2 linked regions of the Botrimarina mediterranea genome follow. Each later gene encodes a partner of the first gene's protein in a complex. Links are inferred from orthologs where the notes say so. Each region holds a gene or a part of one and is shown in the gene's direction. Other genes may lie near its edges.

The links.
Region 2: the proteins of fliM (region 1) and fliG are in contact, whole or in part, in a crystal structure (PDB 4QRM), measured with the Thermotoga maritima proteins. The link is inferred for Botrimarina mediterranea from one-to-one orthologs. Residues at the interface, in WP_004081085.1 of Thermotoga maritima: Tyr124, Leu127, Asp128, Ile130, Met131, Gly132, Gly133, Pro134, Glu136, Pro139, Arg141, Thr144, Glu145, Ile146, Glu147, Ser149, Ile150, Lys153; in WP_004082903.1 of Thermotoga maritima: Phe122, Ser125, Glu126, His127, Pro128, Gln129, Thr130, Val133, Glu157, Arg161, Leu164, Leu165, Arg167, Ser169, Glu171, Val172, Glu175, Ile176, Asn179, Lys182.

The regions. Positions count from the first base shown.
Region 1 is NZ_CP036349.1:501,866-512,279, reverse strand. What follows is about bases 295-3,269. They hold fliM (flagellar motor switch protein FliM), read left to right. Parts: upstream 295-1,217; coding sequence 1,218-2,321; downstream 2,322-3,269. Other genes in these bases: larC (nickel pincer cofactor biosynthesis protein LarC), read right to left, coding at 3,128-3,269; Spa11_RS01955 (hypothetical protein), read right to left, coding at 2,644-3,027; Spa11_RS01970 (glutamate-5-semialdehyde dehydrogenase), read left to right, coding at 295-1,091. Also shown: more of Spa11_RS01970, read left to right, coding at 1-294; more of larC, read right to left, coding at 3,270-4,333; Spa11_RS01945 (hypothetical protein), read left to right, coding at 4,540-5,409; Spa11_RS01940 (nucleotide pyrophosphohydrolase), read left to right, coding at 5,409-5,813; Spa11_RS01935 (ATP-grasp domain-containing protein), read left to right, coding at 5,898-7,061; Spa11_RS01930 (YfcE family phosphodiesterase), read left to right, coding at 7,089-7,574; rimI (ribosomal protein S18-alanine N-acetyltransferase), read right to left, coding at 7,661-8,185; Spa11_RS01920 (hypothetical protein), read left to right, coding at 8,618-10,414. UniProt on the Bacillus subtilis protein: One of the proteins that forms a switch complex that is proposed to be located at the base of the basal body.
Region 2 is NZ_CP036349.1:1,106,104-1,116,406, forward strand. Bases 7,440-10,303 are described here. They hold fliG (flagellar motor switch protein FliG), read left to right. Parts: upstream 7,440-8,301; coding sequence 8,302-9,306; downstream 9,307-10,303. Other genes in these bases: Spa11_RS04405 (hypothetical protein), read left to right, coding at 7,474-8,070; mutS (DNA mismatch repair protein MutS), read left to right, coding at 9,477-10,303. Outside these bases: Spa11_RS04365 (nucleoside 2-deoxyribosyltransferase), read right to left, coding at 453-1,292; groL (chaperonin GroEL), read right to left, coding at 1,446-3,065; Spa11_RS04375 (co-chaperone GroES), read right to left, coding at 3,155-3,472; Spa11_RS04380 (hypothetical protein), read left to right, coding at 4,001-4,231; Spa11_RS04385 (hypothetical protein), read left to right, coding at 4,472-4,762; Spa11_RS04390 (FkbM family methyltransferase), read left to right, coding at 4,897-5,730; Spa11_RS04395 (DoxX family protein), read right to left, coding at 5,854-6,267; Spa11_RS04400 (hypothetical protein), read right to left, coding at 6,405-7,277. UniProt on the Bacillus subtilis protein: One of the proteins that forms a switch complex that is proposed to be located at the base of the basal body.

The DNA.
Region 1 (10,414 bases):
ACGCGGCGCCGGGCTACGGCCTCACCGACGCCGCGATTGACCGCCTGCGGCTGACGCCCGAACGCATTGAGTCGATCGCTGCGGCGCTCGAAGAAGTGGCGGCGCTCCGCGACCCGATCGGCGCGGTGATCGACTCGACGGTGCGGCCCAATGGTCTGCGGATCGACAAGGTGCGGGCGCCGCTGGGCGTGGTTTTTTTCATCTACGAGTCGCGACCCAACGTCACCGCCGACGCCGCGGCGATTTGCGTGAAGGCGGGCAACGCCGTCATCCTCCGCGGCGGCAAGGAAGCGATCCATTCGTCGCAGGCGATCGTCGATCTGCTCGCCCAAGCCGCACAAGAGATCGGCCTCCCCGAAGACGCTGTGCAGCTAGTGAGCACCACCGACCGCGAGGCGGTGGGCCACTTCCTGTCGATGAACGACTTCATCGACGTGGCGATCCCGCGTGGCGGCGAGGGCCTCATCCGCCGCGTCGCGGCCGAGGCGACGATGCCTGTCATCAAGCACTTCGACGGCAACTGCCACGTCTACCTCGACGCGTCGGCCGACCCGGAGTTCGCCGAGCGGATCACGCTCAACAGCAAGACGCACCGTTACGGCGTCTGCAACGCGGCCGAGTCGCTGCTGGTGCACGCCGACGCCGCCGAGCGGCTGCTGCCCCGGGTCGCTAAGGCGCTAACGGACGCGGGCGTCGAGGTCCGCGGCGACGAGCGTGTCCGCAAGCTCGTGCCAACCGCGAAGCCGGCGAGCGAGCAAGACTTCGGCGCCGAGTACCTCGGGCCGATCATCTCCGCCGCAGTGGTCGATTCGCTCGAAGCGGCGATTGACCACATCAACCGCTACGGCTCGCACCACACCGACGCCATCGTCACAACCGACCTGGCCTCGGCCCAGCGGTTTACAGCCGCGGTGGATAGCGCTGCGGTCGTCGTCAATGCTAGCACCCGCTTCAACGACGGCGGCGAGTTCGGTCTCGGCGCCGAGATCGGCATCAGCACCGACAAGTTCCACGCCCGCGGCCCCTGCGGCGTCGACGAGTTGACGACGTACAAGTACGTGGTGACGGGGACGGGACAAATCAGAGGCTAGAGGTTTGCTAGCAGACGGCCTACGAGAGGGCTGCGCGGGCCGGGGCGGCACAACTGACCGTGCAATGTTGTCGGCAATTGCCTAGCCTCTAGCCTCTATCATCTAGCCTCTGTCGCGCAGCGACCCGTGTCCGACGAAGTCCTCAGCCAAGACGAGATCGAGAGCCTGCTCGGCAAGGCGGCCCCGGCTGCGCCGAAGAAGGCGGAGTCCAAAGCGGCGTCAAAAGCGGCCGTTACCCAGCCCGCGCCGTCTTCGCAGCCGGTCTCGTTCGGCGGCCAGGGGATTGTTCCGACAATCGCGCCGCTGCCGGCGCCGACCGAGAAGGTCACCACCTACGACTTCAAGCGTCCCGAGCGCGTCGGCAAAGAGCAGATGCGCGCGCTCCAGACGATGCACGAGGGTTTCAGCCGTAACTACGGCGCCGCCCTCTCGGCGTTGCTGCGAACCATCGTCGAGGTGAAGCTCACGAGCGTCGACCAACTCACCTACAGCGAGTTCGTCTTTAGCCTCGAGAACCCCACCTGCTTCAACCTGATCAACGCCCCGCCGCTCGAAGGTCAGTTGATCCTCGACATCAACCCGTCGCTGCTGTTCCCGATCATCGACCGCTTGCTCGGCGGCACGGCCGACGCGTCGAACCCCGCGCGGCGGCCGCTCACCGAGATCGAACTGCGTCTGGCGAGCCGCGTGACGTCGCTCTTCCTTAACGAGATCAAGATCGCGTGGATGAACGTGATCGAGCTCTCGCCGGAGATCGATCACGTCGAGAGCAACCCGCAGCTCGTGCAGATCGTGCCGCCGAACGAAGTGATCGTGCTAATCAGCTTCGAGCTGACGATCGGCGACGTCCGCGGCATGATGAACCTCTGCATCCCGTTCAACTCGATCGAGCGGATCGGCGGCAAGCTCAGCGCCAACAGCTGGGTCACTTACAGCAAGAAGCCTTCGACGCCGGAGTCGGTGCAGCAGATCAGCGACCGGTTGGGTCATTCGATCGTCGAGCTGTCGGTCGATCTGGCGACCTCGCAGATCTCAACGGCGGACCTCGTGGGCCTGCGAGTCGGCGACATCATCACAACCGAGAAAGACATCCACGCCCCACTGGTGGTGTCGGTCGAGGGCCGCAAGAAGTTCCACGCGTCGCCCGGCGCCTTCAAGGGCCGCAAAGCGGTGCAGATCACCGAGCCGATCGTCGAACGGCATGTCGCCGTCGGCAAACAGGCCGGCTGACCGCACGAAACCGCCCACTCTGTGGCCTCGCCGCCGGCGTGCTAAGCTATGGCGACGGCGTCACCCTTTAGACGCCCGTCACGCGCCCGTAGCTCAGCTGGATAGAGCAGCGGACTTCTAATCCGCAGGTCGCAGGTTCGAGCCCTGCCGGGCGTGCTATGTTGACGCGGCTTTCTACCATCGGCCCCCCGCTGAGTGGCTCGGGCTGCCGGCAGAAGGCACGGTTGGCTTGCGAGGATTAGTCTCGTAAGACCTACGGTAAACGGCCCGCGACACTAACCGTCTCCGATGTGAGGCAGGCGCCATGTGACCCGGCTTTCGCTCAATCGGTCGTCCCTTGGCCTCCCTTCTTGACCTCGGCCTCGTGCAAGAGCGTCTCGAGTCGTTTGATCTGTTCATCGCTTTGAGCGAGGAGCTGTTGCAGCAGAACAAGCTTGGTGTCGATCTGGCCGGTGAGGTCGCGGGCCAATTCGTGCAGTTCGACTTGTTGTCGGTCGAACTTCGCCGCCGTGTCATTTTGGGAGCCGTCCCACTGGTGCGTTGGACGAGGCTGGGCGTCGAGCGGTGGCCCGGACCCGCCGCGAGTGCGTTTGCTCTGCCGGCGCCAATTGATCCGCAGCAGAATAAAGGTGAGCGCTGCGCACCCGGCGGCGAACATCGCGGCGGGAAGCCAGGGCGTATCGGCGGCTAGCAACGCCAGGGGCATAAAGAGCTCACCACAAAGGAACGAAGGAACAAAGAAGCGGAATCGCCGCCTGAGCTGTGGCCTTCCTTCGTTCCTTTGTTCCGTCGTGGATCATTTAGTCTTACTGTCCGCCCCAAGCGGCGCTTGCGGCTTGGCTCACATCACGGACCGTTACGCCTGCGCCGTCAGCGAGGGCTTTGCAATCCTCGTACTCGGGCGTGAATCGTTCGCCGGCCCCGCCGGGGAGCGTGGCGACGACACCGGACGTCTCGCCCCAGGGAGTGGTAACCGTCACCTTCCGCCGTGGCAGGACGATCCGCTCGACCGTTTGGCGACGCATGCCTAGTGCCGTGGTGTGACGGAAAACGATGGTGGCGAGCCGTTCGGCATCGGCGGGCGTCGCTTGCACGGTGAGCAACACGCCCGGGCGGTGCTTCTTCATCTGCAAGGGCGACAGCGCCACGTCGAGCGCGCCGGCGGCCCAGAGGCGTTCGACGCAGTCGCCGATCGCCTCGCCCGACGAGTCGTCGAGATTCGTTTCCAACAGGACGATCGTCGATACGGGGTCGCTCGATGGCGCCGCTTCGCCGCTCTTCGTGCCGACAACAAGTCGCAACACGTTCGGGTGATCGAAGTCCTTCTGGCCCGCGCCGAAGCCGATGCGCTCGATCGTCATCGCCGGCAGCGGACCGAACGACTTGGCGAGCTCTTTGACGATGGCGGCGCCGGTGGGCGTCGTGAGCTCGCCGACGACCGGACCCGTGGGCGGGTGCTCGGCGAGGGGCACGCCCATCAAGAGCTCGGCCGTCGCCGGCGCGGGGATTGCGCAGCGGCCGTGGGCGATCTGGATGAAGCCGCTGCCAGTTGGCACCGGCGCGCAGTGGACTTCGTCCACGTTCAAGAGGTCCCAGCCGATTGCGGCGCCGACAATGTCGGCGATCGAGTCGATGGCGCCGACTTCGTGGAAGTGGACCTTCTCGAGCGTCGAGCCGTGGACCTTCGCCTCGGCCTCGGCGATGCGGCGGAAGATGGCGGTCGCTAGCGTGTGGGCCCGCGGCGTGAGCGACCCGCCGTCGATCATCTTCTGGATGTGGTGCAGGTGCCGGTGGGCGTGCTCGGGCTCGTGCTCGACGACGACCTGCGTCGCCCGGAAACCCTGCTTCTTGACCTGTGTGGCGATGAGGCGGCAGTTGGGCGTGTTGTCGGGCCAGGCGAGCGAGTCGAGCCCGGCCTGGATCGCGGCGAGATCAACGCCGGCGTCCACGAGGGCGCCCAGCGTCATATCACCGCTGACGCCGCTAGCACAGTCGAGGTAAGCGATACGCATAGAAGCAGTTGGCGGTTAGTCGTTAGCGGTTAGCGAGCAATGGCGGAGTTTAGCAAACTTTGAGCCGCGCCCGTCAGGTAGCGGAGTTGCTAGCGGGGCGGCTCCGCTACCTGACGGGCGCGGCTCGAACGGGAGCTTCGCCGTTGACCCACCCTCATCGATTTCCTAGCGTCCATGAGCTTTCCGTCTCGCCCGGACCGATGCCGATGCCGCTCGATCACCAACCGCCGCTCCGCCTGGTCGCCGTCGCGGCCGACGTGCGTCGTGCGCGGTCGTTGGCGGCGAGTGTAGCGTCGGCGTTCGACGCGGCGGAACCGGTGCTGGTGGCGACGGTGGCCGAGGCCCTGGCTGCGCTGCGTCGCGAGCCGTTCGACGCGCTGGTGGCGTTGCATGAGCCCCCAACCGTCGACGCCTTAGTCTTGGCTCGCGCGTTGCGTGGGGCAGGGGACGAAACGCCGGTCGCGATTCTTGGCGCTGCGCGGGCGATCGACCTGGAAGCGGCGTCTTGGGACGCCGGCGCCGATGAGTACGCCTGTCTTGCCGAGACGACTGCCGCGCAACTCGCCGGCCGGATGCGGCGGGCAATCGAGGCGCGTGAGCGACTGCGAGAGATGCGGCGGGCGTTGCTCGCCGAGCAACAGCAGCTCGCACGCGACGAAGAGCAGTCTCGGCGGCTCGTCGAGTCGCAGCAGCGTTTGGTGGCGGAGTTGCGGATGCTCCCCGATCAGCCGCTCGCCGACGTCGTGACGACACTCCGACTCAATCGCGACGCGGGCGCCGCTTACTCCGACCTTCTGCGGCGGGCGGTGGTTTCCGGCTCGCCACGGAGCGACGAACTTACGCGACTCGCGGATGACCTCGCCGACGAGGGCATCACCGGCCCGCGGCTCTTGGAGCTGCATCTGGCGGCGGTGAATGACACGGTCGCCGGACTGGCCCCTCGGGCGGCCCAGGCGGTCCGTGACGAGGCCGATCGGCTCCTCTTCGAAGCGGTCGTTCACTTGGCCGAGGCTTACCGGCGGCGTTATCTTCGGGCGGTTCCCGCCCAAGTAACGCCAGCCTCGAAAGCCGCTTAATGCCAACCGAACGAACCGAAGCTAACAGGGCCGATCGCGGCGACGACGCCACCACCGTCGCCGAACTCCGTCAGCTTGTTGAAGACTTCGTCGCCGAGCGCGACTGGTCGCGTTATCATTCGCCAAAGAACCTGGCGATGTCGATCGCGATCGAAGCGGCCGAGCTGATGGAGCACTTTCAGTGGCTCGACCCGGCCGAAGCCCAGGCCGTCGTCGCCGACCCAACAAAGCGTGCCGCCGCCGCAGAAGAACTGGCCGATGTGGTGGGCTACTGCTTCGCGATGTCGGGCGCGCTGGGCGTGGACCTCTCGCAAACCGTGCGGGCCAAAATGCGCCGCAACCATGAGAAGTACCCGGCGGCGGTGTTCCGCGGGAAGCCGAGTTATGAGCGCCCGAAGGATTAGAACCACGGATGACACGGATGTCGAGTGACGTGTTTGATCTGTTGTGACAGCGAAGCGGCTTGTCTTTTTTCATCCGTGATATCCGTGTCATCCGTGGTTCCTTCAGAACGACCAACTCGCCTCGCGATCGTCGGCGCCAGTGTCCGCGCCGCGGCGCAGTCGGCGCTGCGGGCAGGGTTTGAGGTGGTTGGCGCCGATCTGTTTGCCGACGCCGATCTTGATGGGGTTTGTCCGATCACGAAGATCGAGGATTACCCGCACGGCTTCGTCGATTGGCTTGCGAAGCAGGATGTCGATGCGTGGATGTACACGGGGGCGCTGGAGAACTACCCGGACCTTGTCGATCAGATGGCGGCGATTAGGCCGCTGTGGGGTGTGAGCGGTGAGGCGCTGCGGCGATGCCGTGATCCTTCTGAATACGGCTACCATCTCTTCAAGGCGGATGTTCCCTATCCCGCGACGATAAGAGCAACTCCAGGTAAATCCTACAAAACTTACTGGCCATGGGGGCCGTCACTGGCCAAATCGTACCGGCAAAGTAACGGGGCGGGCGTATGGCGGATCAACAACCAAGACGACTACGATCGAGCAGTCAATCTCGGAATGTATATCCAGGATCACCTGCAGGAGGGCGAGAGTCTCTCTGCCTTGTTTGTCGCCGATACCCAAGGCGCAACGCTGCTTGGACTGTCCGAACAACTTGTCGGAGATAGTGACAACGAATTCCATTACCGAGGGTCGATCGGCCCGCTGGCGCCTTCTGTTTCTCACGCGATCACCTTGGACAACCTTGGCCGTTGCCTAAGCAGTTCGCTCGGTCTTCGAGGGGTTGTCGGTGTCGATCTCATTCAGTTTGAGCAGCTTCTTTGCGTAATCGAGATCAACCCTCGCTACACGGCGTCGGTCGAAGTGATCGAACGAGCGAACGGCGTTTCGGCGGTCGCGGCGCATGCGGCGTGCTTTGCTGAGGGGCTTGAACCGGGTACTGAGTCACAACCCGGTAAGCACGTCGGCAAACGCATCCTTTACGCTGCGGAGCCGATCCAGGTTGGAGAGTCGCTCGCTGGCGAATTGCTCGAACTTCATCGCGCGGGTCGCGTGGCGGATGTCCCTCGCGCGGGGACGGCGATCGGGGCGGGAGAACCGATCTGTACGATCTTGGTAGAATCAGAGTCTTGCTCAGCGGTTGCGGAAGGGCTGGATGCTCTCGCTGAAATCTTGCTTGCCCGGTTCGCTACCCGCGGCTAGCGCCGACGGCTCAATTCAGAGACTCTTATGCGTATTGGCGTTGTTAGCGACACCCACGGCTCGGTCGATCACACGCGGCCGGCGATTCGGATGCTTGAGTCGCTGGAGGTCGAGGTCGTGCTGCATTGCGGCGACATCGGGTCGGCCGAGCTGGTTGAGATGTTCGCCCCGTGGCCGACGCACTTTGTGTTCGGCAACTGCGACTACGACCAGGCTGAGTTGCGCCGCGCGATCGAGGCGGCGGGCCAGACGTGCCACGAGCTGTTCGGCGATATCGAGCTAGCCGGCGTGCGGATCGCGCTGCTACACAGCCACGACCGCGGCGCGTTCCGCAGCGCCATCCAGTCGGGCGATTACGCCCTCGTCTGCTACGGCCACACGCACATCGCCGCGGCCGACAAGCAGGGCGACACGCTGGTGCTCAACCCCGGGGCGCTCTATCGCGCGGACCGGCACACGATCGCGGTGGTAGAGCTGCCGACAGTGGAAGCGACACACGTGGGTGTCTCGTGAGGGGATAGATGGCAGATGATAGATGTTAGAGCGCAAGCGACGCCTGGTGCTCTACCTTCTGCCATCTATCCTCTGTCCTCTTCCACTCAGCCCGCCATCCGCAAATTCGCCCCATCGACCGGCAGGAACTCGATCTCGCCGGCGCGGTGGTAGTACTGCATCAGGTAGGCGTCTTCCGGCGAGTCGTCATAGAAGTCACGGAGGACGCTCGTGGCGCGGAAGCCGGTTTGCTTGAAGAAGAGCTGCGCGTCGAGGTTGGTCTCACGCACTTCGAGCGACAGACGCGTCCGGCGCTGGCTGCTGAGCTTGGCGATCAGCTTCTCGACCATCTGCGAGCCGACATGGCGGCGGCGTGTGTCGGCGGCGACGGCAAAGTTCAGCAGGTGGAGGCGCGTTTTGTGGAGTTCATAGATCATGAAGCCCAGCACGCGGTCGCCGCGTTCGGCGACCATGCCGATGCAGTTGCGGCGGCGCAGGCAGGCGACGAAGTCTTCCTCGCTCCATGGGAACTCGAACGCCGACTTCTCGATCTGGAGCACCTGTTCCATATCGCGGCGGATCATCCAGCGGATGTGGACGTCGAGCCGCGTGTAGGTTTCGGTGATCGGCATCGTTGAGCTCCTGTCTCGATAACCGGTGCGTCGCTGAGCGGCGGGCCGGGTGGTTCCGTCCATTCGATTAGGCCGGCGGAGATCGTAGTGGGCAACCCATCCGTTGGGGCCCCGACGTCCGCGGCAGGGGGGAAACTATCAGAACCTCCTTGAGCGTGCCAAGGCGAAAGAATCGTTAAGACGCCGGCGCCTCAAAGCATTGCGCCAGTTGCACTTGACGCCGCCTGACAAAGGCTTCTCGACCGCGCCTTTCCGGACGTGTGGGCGGCGCCGATTCGCCAGCTTGGGGGCTTTGCGCAGCCTGGCGTTTGGCGGGATTTACCGCTTGGGGACCGTGCGCCGCCTGGGAGTGTCGTACGCTTTCAAGTCGCGGTGCGCCTCGGGCGTACGCAGGCGGTCCGCCGCGGCCCACGATTCCGTTCAGGCCGTTTGATGACCCCGTCCCCCGCCGCCCTGCCGTCCAGCGCCGACGACGGCGGCGCTCGGCGCGACTACCAGGTCTTTCGCCGGTTGGTGATTGCGCTGTTGGTCGTGGCGTGCGCGGGACCGCTGGCGCTCAACGTCGCCGACCCCGACCTGTGGGGCCATGTCCTCTACGCCGAGGAGTGGATTGCCGACGGCAAGCTTCCCCGCACCGCGACCCACACGTACACGGCCGAGGGTCACCCGTGGGTCAACCACGAGAACCTCGCCGAGTTGGCCCTCGCCTACGGCTTCCGCACGCTCGGCGTGCCCGGGATGCTGGCGGCGAAGGTCGTGCTGGGGATGGCCATTTTGCTGCTGATGTCGCTCGCGGCACAGCGGCAAGGCGTCCGACCGATCGCTGCCTGGGCGACGTTCTTGCTCGTCTCGTACAACCTGCATGCGTTCTTCCCGCTACGTCCCCAGTTGCTGAGCTTCTTGTGCTGCGCCGTCATGCTCTTCGTAATCGAGCGGGCCTTTGACGCTTGGGGATATCGCCGCACCGACTTCACCAACACCCGTCGCAAGTCCGACAACTCCCCGATCGAGTGGCGTTGGCTCATGGGGCTGCCCGTGCTGTTTGTGGTGTGGGCGAATTCCCACGGTGGGTTTGCCCTGGGTCTCGTGCTGCTAGCAGCAATCCTCGGCGGCAGGGCGATCGAGCTGGTGTACCGATTGGGCGCCGCTGGCGTCGGCCGTGCGATGGGGCTGCTTGGCGTGGGCGCCGCTTGTGGCGCCGCTACGCTGGCCACGCCCTATGGCTACGGGCTCCACTTATGGATGAAAGGGTCGCTGGGACAGCCCCGGCCGGAGATTACCGAATGGCTCGCGCCGCAGCCGGGCAACCCGGTCTTCTGGCCGTTCGTCTCGCTGCTCGCCCTTTCAATCGCTGCCTATGCCTTCACGGATCGCCGCCGCGACGCGGTGAAGATGGTCGTGCTCGCGTTGGTCGCCTGGCAGGCCGCCTCGCATCTCCGTCACATCGCCTTCTTCGCCTTGCTGTGCGGTTTCTGGCTGCCGCCTCACCTCCAGTCGATCGCCGGGCGCCTACGGAACCGGGCGGTGGAAGGACTGCCCACGGCGCACCTCAACTCGTGGATGCGTGTAGGAATCGCGTCGGCGCTTGCCGGCGCGATTGGCTTGCAGGCATTGTTCCTTGGACAACGGATCGCTGCTTTCCCCGTTTATCGGTCCTGGTACCCGGTCGATGCGCTGCAGTGGATGTCCGAGCAGCGTGCTGCGGGCAACCTGCTGGTCTCTTTCAACTGGGCCCAATACGCCCTCGCCGCGTTGGCGCCGGAGATGCGGGTGCAGTTCGATGGTCGGTTCCGTACTTGCTACCCGCAGGAAGTCATCGATCGACACTTCGACTTCCTGCTTGGGGACGGCTCTCCGCGTTTCCGCAGTGAGACCTCGGGGCCTATCGACGGCGCCCGCACGCTAGAGATCGATCGGCCCGACTACGTGCTGGTCGATCGCAAGTACCAGAACGCCGTCAGCGTGATGGCAAACGCTGGTGAAGCTGAGGACTCCGAGTGGACCCTCGTCTATCAGGACGCGGTCGCTCAGGTCTGGGGCCGGCGCGACGTGGTTGACGAAGTGTCGTCCTCGCAATTCGTGCCGCCCGACCGGCGTTTCGTCTCGGAGCACCTGTCACACACGGCCGTTCAGTGGCCAGCCTTGCCGCGGCTGAAGACGCCTCAGCCCTCCACGACGGGCCTCACTGAAGTCGCGGGCCGCGGCGCCGACGCCCCCGCTAAACCGTAC
Region 2 (10,303 bases), 600 kb from region 1 along the record:
AGAAGCCCCGGAGGGGCGACAGCAACGTGGCGAGTCGAGTTGCTGTCGCCCCTCCGGGGCTCTGTCCGATGGACGAGGGTTCCCAGGGGCTCGCGCCCCTGGCTACGCGCTGCCGCCCCTGCCGGGGCTAACTGACTGCTGCGCTGAGCGGGATTGCGAGTGAAGGCGACAGGATTTGACCATTGCGGTAACACCGACTGGGCGAAAGCGCCGGAATGCGAATGTGCCGGGCTGGGGATTAGGTACTTGAACCCCGACTAACGGTTTCAGAATCGATTGTATTGCCGATTACACCAATCCCCAGTTTCCGGAGACGGGTGAAGTACCCCGTAGGGGAGTCGAATTCCTGACTCCGCTCCGAGAGGGCGGTGTCCAAGGCCACTAGACGGGCGGGGCGGGGCGTACGAAGTCTTGTCCAAGTCGCAATCGACGTAAGTCCCTTAAACGCGACCCTACGAAAGCTGAATAGCTAGGTCGTAGTCACGGGTTCCGAAATTAGTGAATACACGAAGTGTGATAGACGTTGAACCTTTGCTCTGGTCATTGCTATATCGAAGTCCAAACTCGCAAGAAGTAAAGGCTTGAGGGAAGAGGGTGTCGAATACGGGCAGCATATGGAAATAGCCACCATCTGGCATGCGGCACGTATCCATATTCTGCATCTGCCCCGTGGGCAATTCGCAATATGGGAACTCGCCGGAGCGGGTGACTACTGCTAGTCGTAGTTCACCAGGCTCGAATGTGCGAAACGATCGATTGGCAAGTGTTAGCTCGGGCCATGGGTAGTATCCAGGCTTCGGGGAGCACGATGCTTTGCCAGAAGATACATCTACACCGTCTTGGTAAAGCTCGATCTCAACAGTTTGCTTCGGATTTGTAGCGAGTGGGTTCTCAATAAACCAAGCGATTTTTGTCGCAAGGTTCTGCCGGAGAACGGTCAGCTGTTCTCCATAGACGATGTGTGGGAAGTGCTTGAGATCAAAGGGGATGTCCGCCGCATCTTTTGTCAGAAGTATGGTTGGTTTGTTGAGGGCATGTGCGTACCCTACCTCGTAAAAGACATTTGCATTTCGTCCGGACATGTCGGCAATGATCATGTCTGCTTTTGCGATCTGATTGTAGATGCGATCAAGGATACGCTCGTGAAATATCTGCTCGTCTACTCGCTCGCAGTATGCCCCGGCCTTCTCGCAAGACTCTTTGATGCCGATATGATAGACATCATCGAAGTCGGAACTAAACGGCATCAGCACAAAGCAAAAGGGCTTTGGACCTGTGCTTGTGGTATCCAAGATGGCTTTATTCCAGTGATAGGGCGAGGCAGGGGTAAGCTAAGCGAAGGATACAAAAAAAGCCGCCGGCTTTCGCCGGCGGCTTCGTCGTTTGCTGATCCCTGACGCCTGACTCCTGACCCCTGACCCCTGTCGAGTCCGTCAGGCCCGGTCTCAATACATGTCGTCCATGCCCGGAGCCGCCGCGCCGCCCTTGCCCTTCTTGGGGGCCTCGGCGATCAGCGCGTCGGACGTGAGCAACAACGTGGCGACGCTCGCGGCGTTTTGTAGCGCTGTGCGGGTCACCTTTACCGGGTCGATGACGCCCGTCTTCACGAGGTCCTCGTACTTGTCGGTCGCGGCGTTGTAGCCTTCGCCACCCTTCATGTCGGCGACCTTCTCGCAGACCACTCCGCCGTCCTTGCCGGCGTTCGTGGCGATCGCCTTGAGAGGCGCCTGCGAAGCGCGGACGACGATCTGGTAGCCGACCTCTTGGTCATGCGACAGACCGGTCGGCTTGACCTTGGCCGAGCAGCGGACCAGGGCGACGCCGCCGCCGGGGAGGATGCCCTCTTCGACGGCCGCACGCGTCGCGTGCAGGGCGTCTTCGACGCGGGCCTTCTTCTCCTTCATCTCGCTCTCGGTCGCGGCGCCAACGTTGACCTTCGCCACGCCGCCCGACAGCTTCGCGAGCCGCTCTTCGAGCTTCTCACGGTCGTAGTCGCTGGTGGTGTTCTCGATCTCGCGGCGGATCTGATCGATGCGGCCCTTGATGTCGCTCGACTTGCCGGCGCCCTCGATGACGGTCGTGTTGTCCTTCGAGATGATGACCTTCTTGGCGCGACCCAGCTCGGCGAGGCCGATCGAGTCGAGCTTGATGCCGAGGTCTTCGAAGATCGCCTGGCCGCCGGTGAGGATCGCGATGTCTTCGAGCATCGCCTTGCGACGATCGCCGAAGCCCGGGGCCTTCACCGCGGCGACGTTGAACGTGCCACGCAGTTTGTTGATGACGAGGGTCGCGAGCGCCTCGCCCTCGATGTCCTCGGCAACGATCAAGAGCGGCTTGCCCGAGTTGACGACGGCCTCGAGGACTGGGATCAGGTCCTTGATGCTCGAGATCTTCTTCTCGTGGACCAGGATGTAGCAGTCCTCGAGGACGCACTCCATCAGCTGCTGGTCGGTGACGAAGTACGGCGAGAGGTAGCCGCGGTCGAACTGCATGCCCTCGACCCACTCGACTTCGGTGGCGAGCGACTTGCCTTCGTCGACGGTGATGACGCCGTCCTTGCCGACCTTCTCCATCGCCTTGGAGAGCATCTCGCCGATCTCGGTGTCGCCGTTCGAAGCGACGGTGCCGACCTGGGCCATCTCTTGGGTCGACTTGACCTTGATCGACATCTTCTTGAGTTCGGCGGTGATGTCCTCAACCGCCCGCTCGATGCCCTGCTTCATCTGCACCGGGTTGACGCCGGCGACGACGGCCTTGAGGCCCTCGTTGAAGATCGCCTCGGCGAGCACGGTGGCGGTGGTGGTGCCGTCGCCGGCGATGTCGGAGGTCTTGGCCGCGACCTCCTTCACCATCTGCGCGCCCATGTTCTCGTAGGTGTCTTCCAGCTCGATCTCCTTGGCGACCGAGACGCCGTCCTTGGTGACGGTCGGCGAGCCGAACGACTTCTGGAGGATGACGTTGCGACCCTTGGGGCCGAGGGTGACCTTCACGGCGCGGGCCAGCTTCTGCACGCCACGACGCATCGCGTCGCGGGCTTCTTGATCGAAGGCGATCATTTTCGCCATGGGATAACTCCTGTGTGCGGGTTGGTATTGGGGACGCATTTAGCCCCCCGTCATTGACGGGGGCTAAATGGGGAGATCACTCAAAGAGCTCACTCAACCACGGCGAGGATGTCGCTCTCGCTCATGAGGAGGAACTCCTCGTCGTCGATCTCGATGGTTTCGGGGGCGTAGGTCGTGAAGAGGACCTCGTCGCCGACCTTCACCTGCAGGGGGCCGCGCTTGCCGTCATCGAGCAGCTTGCCGGGACCGACGGCGACGATCTTGCCGCGGTTGGGCTTTTCCTTCGACGAGTCGGGCAGAAAGATGCCGCCGGCGGTCTTGTCGGACGATTCGACGCGCTCGACGACGACCTTGTCGCCCATCGGCTCGAGCTTGACCTTTGACTTCTTTTTGGCAGCGGTCGCCATCGGCGAACTCCTCACGACTAGGGTGGAAGATGTGACTTATGGATGAACGATCGGGTGGAGACGTATCGCCAACCCGGTAAAGACAGCCTCGACAGCCCGCATCACGGCGCAACGGTGACGCAGTCGGAACGCTAGAAAGCAAGTCGGGCGCCAATGCCTGTGGAAGCTTGTAAGTGCTTTCTAGCAGGCATCTTACGGCGATAGGTATAGTCTCGTGCTCCGAGATCGGCCTGTCATTCTGGCCAAATGCCAGCGTTCTCCTCCTGAGAGTTGAGAATCGCCTGCCAGTTTGGCGGCCCCGTCGCGAGCCCCGTAATGCGGACTCGCAAGACACCACCCCTCGGAGGGGGTTGTCGTGGACGAGGGGGTGCGATTCGCTACGCCGGCCGTCGGGGTGGTCGCGTATCGACCACCTCCTGTTCGCGTACACGATCGATGCAAGCTAACCTTCCGGCTGTGTGCCAACGCGGCACGGGAAGGCCAGCTACCGCTCTCTAACCGCCTGCAACGACCCCACAAGGCTCCCAAATGATCTCGACTAACAAACGCCCTGGAGCCGCCCTCCTGGCTCTCCTAGCGATCGGTTTTGCCCTGCCGGAGTCGGCTGAAGCCCGTCGCTATCGTCCCGTGATTCGCAGGGCGCCGGCCGTGTATGGGCGCCGACCGGTGGTGGTCAACACACCGTTTGTCGGCGTCCGCGTCGGCGCTGGTCGGGTCCGCGTCGCCGCTCCGGGGGTTGGTGTCTTTGTCGGCTGGTGAAGTTAATCAGCCCGTTTCGATAACGATGGCTAGCACGGGCCGTCCCGGGGATAACCGGGGCGGCCCGGCCCGTTTGGCACGCGGCGTGCATTGGTAAGGGTCGGTGGTGATTCGACGACTAATTCGTCCCGCTGCCTCCGTACAAGTGCGCACAAGCATCGGCTCCGCACAGCTAACTGGCCGACCGAAGAAAGTGGCCGGCCGTCCTAATCCCTGCTAGCTATCGAGAGGAGAAGCAACATGCTCCGCAAACGTGGATTGTCCCTCGCCGCCACCGCCCTCGGCGCTGTCGCCATGCTGTTCATCACCGCCGGCGACGCCCAAGCCCGACGCGGCTTCTATCGCGGTCCCGTCCGTGGCTACTACACCCCTTACGCCCGCGGCCGCGCCTACTACAGGCCGCGCGCTTATCGCTCCGGCTATCGTGGCTACAGTCGTGGATATTACGGCGGTCGCTACGGTGGCTACTACGGCGGCCGCGGTGGTGTCGTGATCGGCGCGCCAGGGGTCGGCGTCTCGATTGGCTGGTAACTCCCGGCGCTCACCAGATTGCCTAGCTTCAATGGGCGGGCGTCTCGAATCGGTCTAGGGCCAAACACGGCAGAAAGAGTAGGGTTCTTCCTCTCTTGCACCGTAAAGCCCGACCCCGCTGCGAGGCGCCTGCCGTGAAGTTACGCGAGTTCGTTTACCTCTTCGGACTGAAACCGAGCCCGCGTACGTACGGCTACGACGTCCGCACCGCGGACCTTGGTCCTGATGGCGTCGTTTCCTACGCGCAGTGGCTGCACCCGAAAGCTTATCGCTGTGAGGTGACTGCGGCTCTCATCGCCGAGCACCGACAGTTCGTGCGCCCAGGCGACTTCTGTATCGATGTCGGCGCACACAGCGGCGACACCAGCCTGCCGCTGGGTATCGCCGCCGGCGTTGAGGGGTGTGTGCTCGCAATGGAGCCCAACCGCTACGTCTTCCCGACGCTGCAGGCGAACGCCGACCTCAATCGCAAGATCGCCAACATCGTCCCCGTAATGGCTGCCGCAACGCCCGAGGACGGCGCGTTCACTTTCAGCTATGGCGACCCCGGATTCTGCAACGGCGGCGACGCCGCCGACCAGTCGTGGCTACGCCGTCGGCGGATGCTGACGCTCGAAGTGCAGGGGCTCAATCTCAACGAACTCTTGCACCGCGACTTTGCCGACCGGATCGACCGCTTGCGGTTTGTGAAGACCGACACCGAGGGTCACGACCTGGAAGTGCTCGAATCGATCGCCGACCTCATCCGCAAGAAACGTCCGTACCTCCACTGCGAGGTCTTCAAGCACTCACCCTCCGAGCGACGCCGCGACCTACACGCCTTCCTCGTCGCGATGGGCTACGACGTTCACCTCGTGTCCGATGACGGCGGCTTCCGCGGTCGGAAAGTCAGCGAAGATGACCTCTGCGCCGTCGACCACTGCGACATCCTCGCCGCGCCGAAGAAGGGCGTCGCGCTGGCTGCCTAATCTATTGTGTTTAAGGGATTCACCACGACGGACACGAAGAACACGACGGCTTGTTTGTCGGACTGATATTGTCCCTGAGAACGTTCGTCGTGCTCGTCGTGTCCGTCGTGGTGCAATTTTTCCTCAAACGTCTTTCGCTTGCGGATCGGCGACGCACTTGTCGTAGCCGAAGGCGAGCTGGAAGACATCGGGCTTGCGCAGCCCCAGCGCGATCCACACGACGACGCCCATGATGATCGGCATGTAGAAGGGGTCTTCGATACGCACGTGCGTCGCGGTCGCGCCGCCGAGGTAGGCGGTGAGCAAGATGGCGCCGATGAACGCCGTTTGCGGGATGAGGAACAGGATGGTTACCGCGATCTCGACCATGCCGATCCACTTCATCACGTCGTCGGGATAGCCGAACTTTCCCATGATCTCGGCCTTGTTAGGGAAGTCCATGAACTTACCCGACGCGCTCAGACCGCAGAGAAACACGGTGAGTAACACACTCAACACCCAACCGGCGATGAAGGAGGCTTTGGAAGGTTGGGTCATGGCAGTGCCGCGATGGTTTGACTGGACTGAACCGCAAAAGAATAAGAACCACAAAGGAACGAAGTGAACAAAGGAAGCCTTCGGAGATACAGCCTTGGTTCCTTAGTTCCTTTGTGGTTCACTCGTGAGCTGTGAGATCACTCTTCTGCGGCGGGGCTGACCCACTCTTGGAACGCCTCTTCCATGAAGCCTTCGCCGTGGATCATCTCGCCGCCGAGGTGGCCTTCCCAGGCGACGGCCAGTGCTAGGCCGATCAGCCCCAACCGCCAGAACGCGCCGAGTCCCTTGCTCTGCCGCGCTTGGCTGATTAGGGCGATGATCGACAGCACGATCGACGCGGCGGCGAGGCCGAAGCCGTACCAGCGGTGCCGCACGAGGTGCTCGGACCAGTCGCCGAAGCCATCGCCCCACGCCCACGGCGCGCCGTAGTCGAACTCGGCGTACCACCAGCCGCTGGCGACCGCCGCCACCGACGTCAGCGCGCCGCCGACAAGGCACGCCAGCGGGATCTGCGTCCGCCACGACGGAATCACGACGCCGATCACGACGAACAACGCGCCGAACACCCACAGCGCAATCGGCAGGTGGACCACGGCGTGGTGCGTCTTGGCGAAGAACGCCGGGGCGCGCTCGATGATCCCGCCCCAATCGGTCGCGGCGGCTTCGGGCTCCTCGGCCTCGGCTTCTTCCATCGCCTCGTCTTCCATCGCCTCGTCTTCGGCGACCTCCGCGCCATCCGCGGCTTCGTCTTCGAGTTCTTCGACGGCTTCCTCAACCGCGGGTTCGCTCTCATCGAGCGGGGCCGGCTCTTCGGGCTCGATCGCCGCGGGTTCTTCCGCCATCTCTGTTTCGGCTTCGGCGGCGTCTTCTACGGGCTCTTCGGGCGTCGCCGCCTCCCCGTCCACCATGGGCTCTTCGGTCTCCGCAGCGGGTTCCTCGGCTTCGGAGGTTGCTTCTTGCGACTCTGACGTTGGAACGTCAAGCACCTCGTCGACCGGGTCTTGCGCCACGGCGACACTCGACCAAAGGGCTAATGCGAGAAGTCCAGACACGAGGCCAATGCGTCGCAAGGTATTGCTCTCCGCCGAAAGTGAGGTCCTAGGAGCCGCGTCGCGGCAGACCGCATTCTAACCCGCGGCGCCGACGATTGGCAGACGAAGCCGGCCCGCCCGTTGGACTTCGCTGTGGGCCGGGTATTCTTGGAGGGTGAACGCTCCTGAAACACCGAGCCCTGCGGGCCCCGACGAAGCGACGCTCCTCGTCGCCCAAGCTGGCCAGGCGGCCGCCGCGGCGGCGGGGCTCGAATGCGTCCTCGAACTGTCTCCGCACAGCGAGTCGCGCTACCTCCACGTCCTGCGCGGCGACGCCTGGTACGGCATCCGCGTCTCTTGCCACGAGGCGGTCTACGACTGCTGCCGCGACTACACGCAGCTGCGGGTCGGAGAGCCGCCAACGCCGGAAGTTGTCGCCGCTGCTAGTGCAGCCGCCGAGCAACTGGTCCTCAGCGGCGGTGAAGTTGTCGCCGACCCGGCGGCGGTCGCCGTCGCCATCGACAAGATCGCTGCGGTGCTCTGCGACGGCCGCACCTACCGCGACGACGACGGCCTCCGCTGGCGCTGGGTCGCGGACGAAGAGCGCTGGGACCTGGCGTGCCGCTACTGGGGCGACGAGTCCGTGCTGACGCCCCCCACGCACCGCCCCAGCACCGTGGTCACGGCCCGCATCCGCTGCCAAGTCCGCCACACCCAAAACGTCACCGCGCGCTGGGCCGCCGAAGCCGGCAGTGAATCTGATTCAAAGTAGTTAACCACAAAGGAACAAAGGAACGACGGAAGCAGAGCGCACGATTGCCTTCAGCAAAATCTCTTTGTTCCTTCGTTCCTTTGTGGTGAATCCTCTTGGAACCACCATCGCCGTGCTAGCAGCGGTTCCTTTTGCCTAACCGGCAGATTCTCTCAGGCGCCGCGGGCGTTTTAGTCGATCAATCTCGACGAAGCGCCGGAGTTTTCGCCGCGACTTGTCGAGGTCTGCCAAGTGCCTGCAATCACCACCCCCACCGGCCTGCACAAGGCCGCCGTCGTGCTGATGAGCCTGCCCGAGGAGCAGGCGTCGGAGGTGATGAAGCGCTTCTCACCGCGCGAGATCGAGCAGGTGTCGATCGAGATCGCCCGGCTCGAACGCGTCAGCGTCGAGGAGCAAGAAGAGGCGATCCGTGAGTTTGCCGAAACCAACCCCGTCAATGGCGACGGCGGCGGCCTCGAGTTCGCCAAGAAGCTCGTCAAAGGCGCGCTCGGCCATGAAGCCACCGACACCATCGACAAGCTCCGCCAGTCGATCGAAGCGCTGCCGTTCGGCTTCTTGCGGAACGTCGATACACAGAACATCGCGACCTACCTCGTCGATGAGCATCCTCAAACGATCGCCCTGATCCTGGCGCACCTGCCGGCGTCGTTCAGTGCGGCGATCCTCGGCGGCTTGCCTCCGGACCGCCAGCTCGCTGTCGTACGCCGGATGGCAACGATGGGGCAGACCAATCCCGAGATCGTCCGCGAAGTTGAGTCGGGGCTCGAACGCCGCATGTCGAGCGTTATGAGCCAGAGCTTCCAGGTCGCCGGCGGCGTCGAGGCGGTGGCCGCGATGCTCAACGTTATCGACCGCGCGACCGAGCGTTCGCTGCTCGACGGCATCGCGACCGACGATCCCGACCTAGTGGAAGAGATCCGCCACCTGATGTTCGTCTTCGACGACATCGGCAAGCTCGGCCAGAAGGACATCCAGCAGGTCCTCAAGTCGGTCGAGACCTCGCAGTGGGCGCTGGCGCTGAAGGGCGCGAGTCCCGAGCTGAAGGACAAGATCCTCAGCAACATCTCTCAACGCGCCGGCGACATGCTCCGCGAAGAGATGGAGTTCCTCGGCGCGGTGAAGGTCTCCGCGGTCGAAGAGGTACAGCAGAAGATTGTCGACATCGTCCGCGGCCTCGAAGACTCTGGCGTGATTGAGCTCAACGCGTCGGGCGAAGAAGAGCAGTTGGTGCAGTAGCGGGAGGGACGAGGGGTTAGGGGCGGGGGACGAGGGCTTCTTGGGGAGTCCTCAGCGCCAGCGCCGCGAGTGCAGCGAGGCCTGCTCGCTGCGCGAGTAGGCTTGAGACTTGAGGGCTGGTGCGCCAAGCTTTTCGCTTCACCAGCCGAGTCCTCAAGTCGCACACCTCAATGTCGCAACTCTCCCCCATGATGCAGCAGTACCACGAGGCCAAGGCGGTCTCGGGGGACGCGTTGCTCTTGTTCCGCATGGGGGACTTTTACGAGCTGTTCTACGAGGACGCGAAGGAAGCGGCGCGGCTGCTGGGCATCACCGTCACGACGCGCGACAAAGACAAGGGCGCGAAGGCCGTGCCGATGGCGGGGTTCCCGCACCACCAGCTCGACGCCTATCTGGCGAAGATTCTGCGTTGCGGCCGGCGGGCGGCGGTGTGCGATCAGATGGAGAGCCCTGCCGAGGCAAAAGGGATCGTCCGTCGTGAAGTGACGCGGATCGTCTCCGCCGGCACCGTCATTGATGACCAGCTCCTCGATCCGCAGGCGAGCAATTACCTCGCCGCCGTCGCGTTCGACGGCCAAGCGCCGAAGGGCAATCACCGGCCGCTTGTCGGCTTGGCGTGGATCGAAGTCTCGACGGGCGAGTTCACCGCCACTGCGATCGACGAACGCCGCCTCGCCGACGAACTGTCGCGCCTCGAACCGGCCGAGTGTCTCGTCGCCGAGGGTAGCGACGCCCTGTTGCCGCCCGAGGCGTCCGACCGCGCCGCCATCACGCGCCGGCCGACGTGGTCCTTCGGCGTGCAGATGGCGATGGAGTCGCTCCGCAAACACTTTGGGACCCAGTCACTCGAAGGCTTTGGATTCGATTCGTCGTCGCACGCCGACGCGTTGGCGCTGTCGGCAGCGGGGGCGATCCTTGGGTACCTGTACGAGACGCAAAAGGCGTCGCTCGCCCACGTCGATCGCTTGAAGCCGTTCCAAGCCGACTCGTCGCTGCA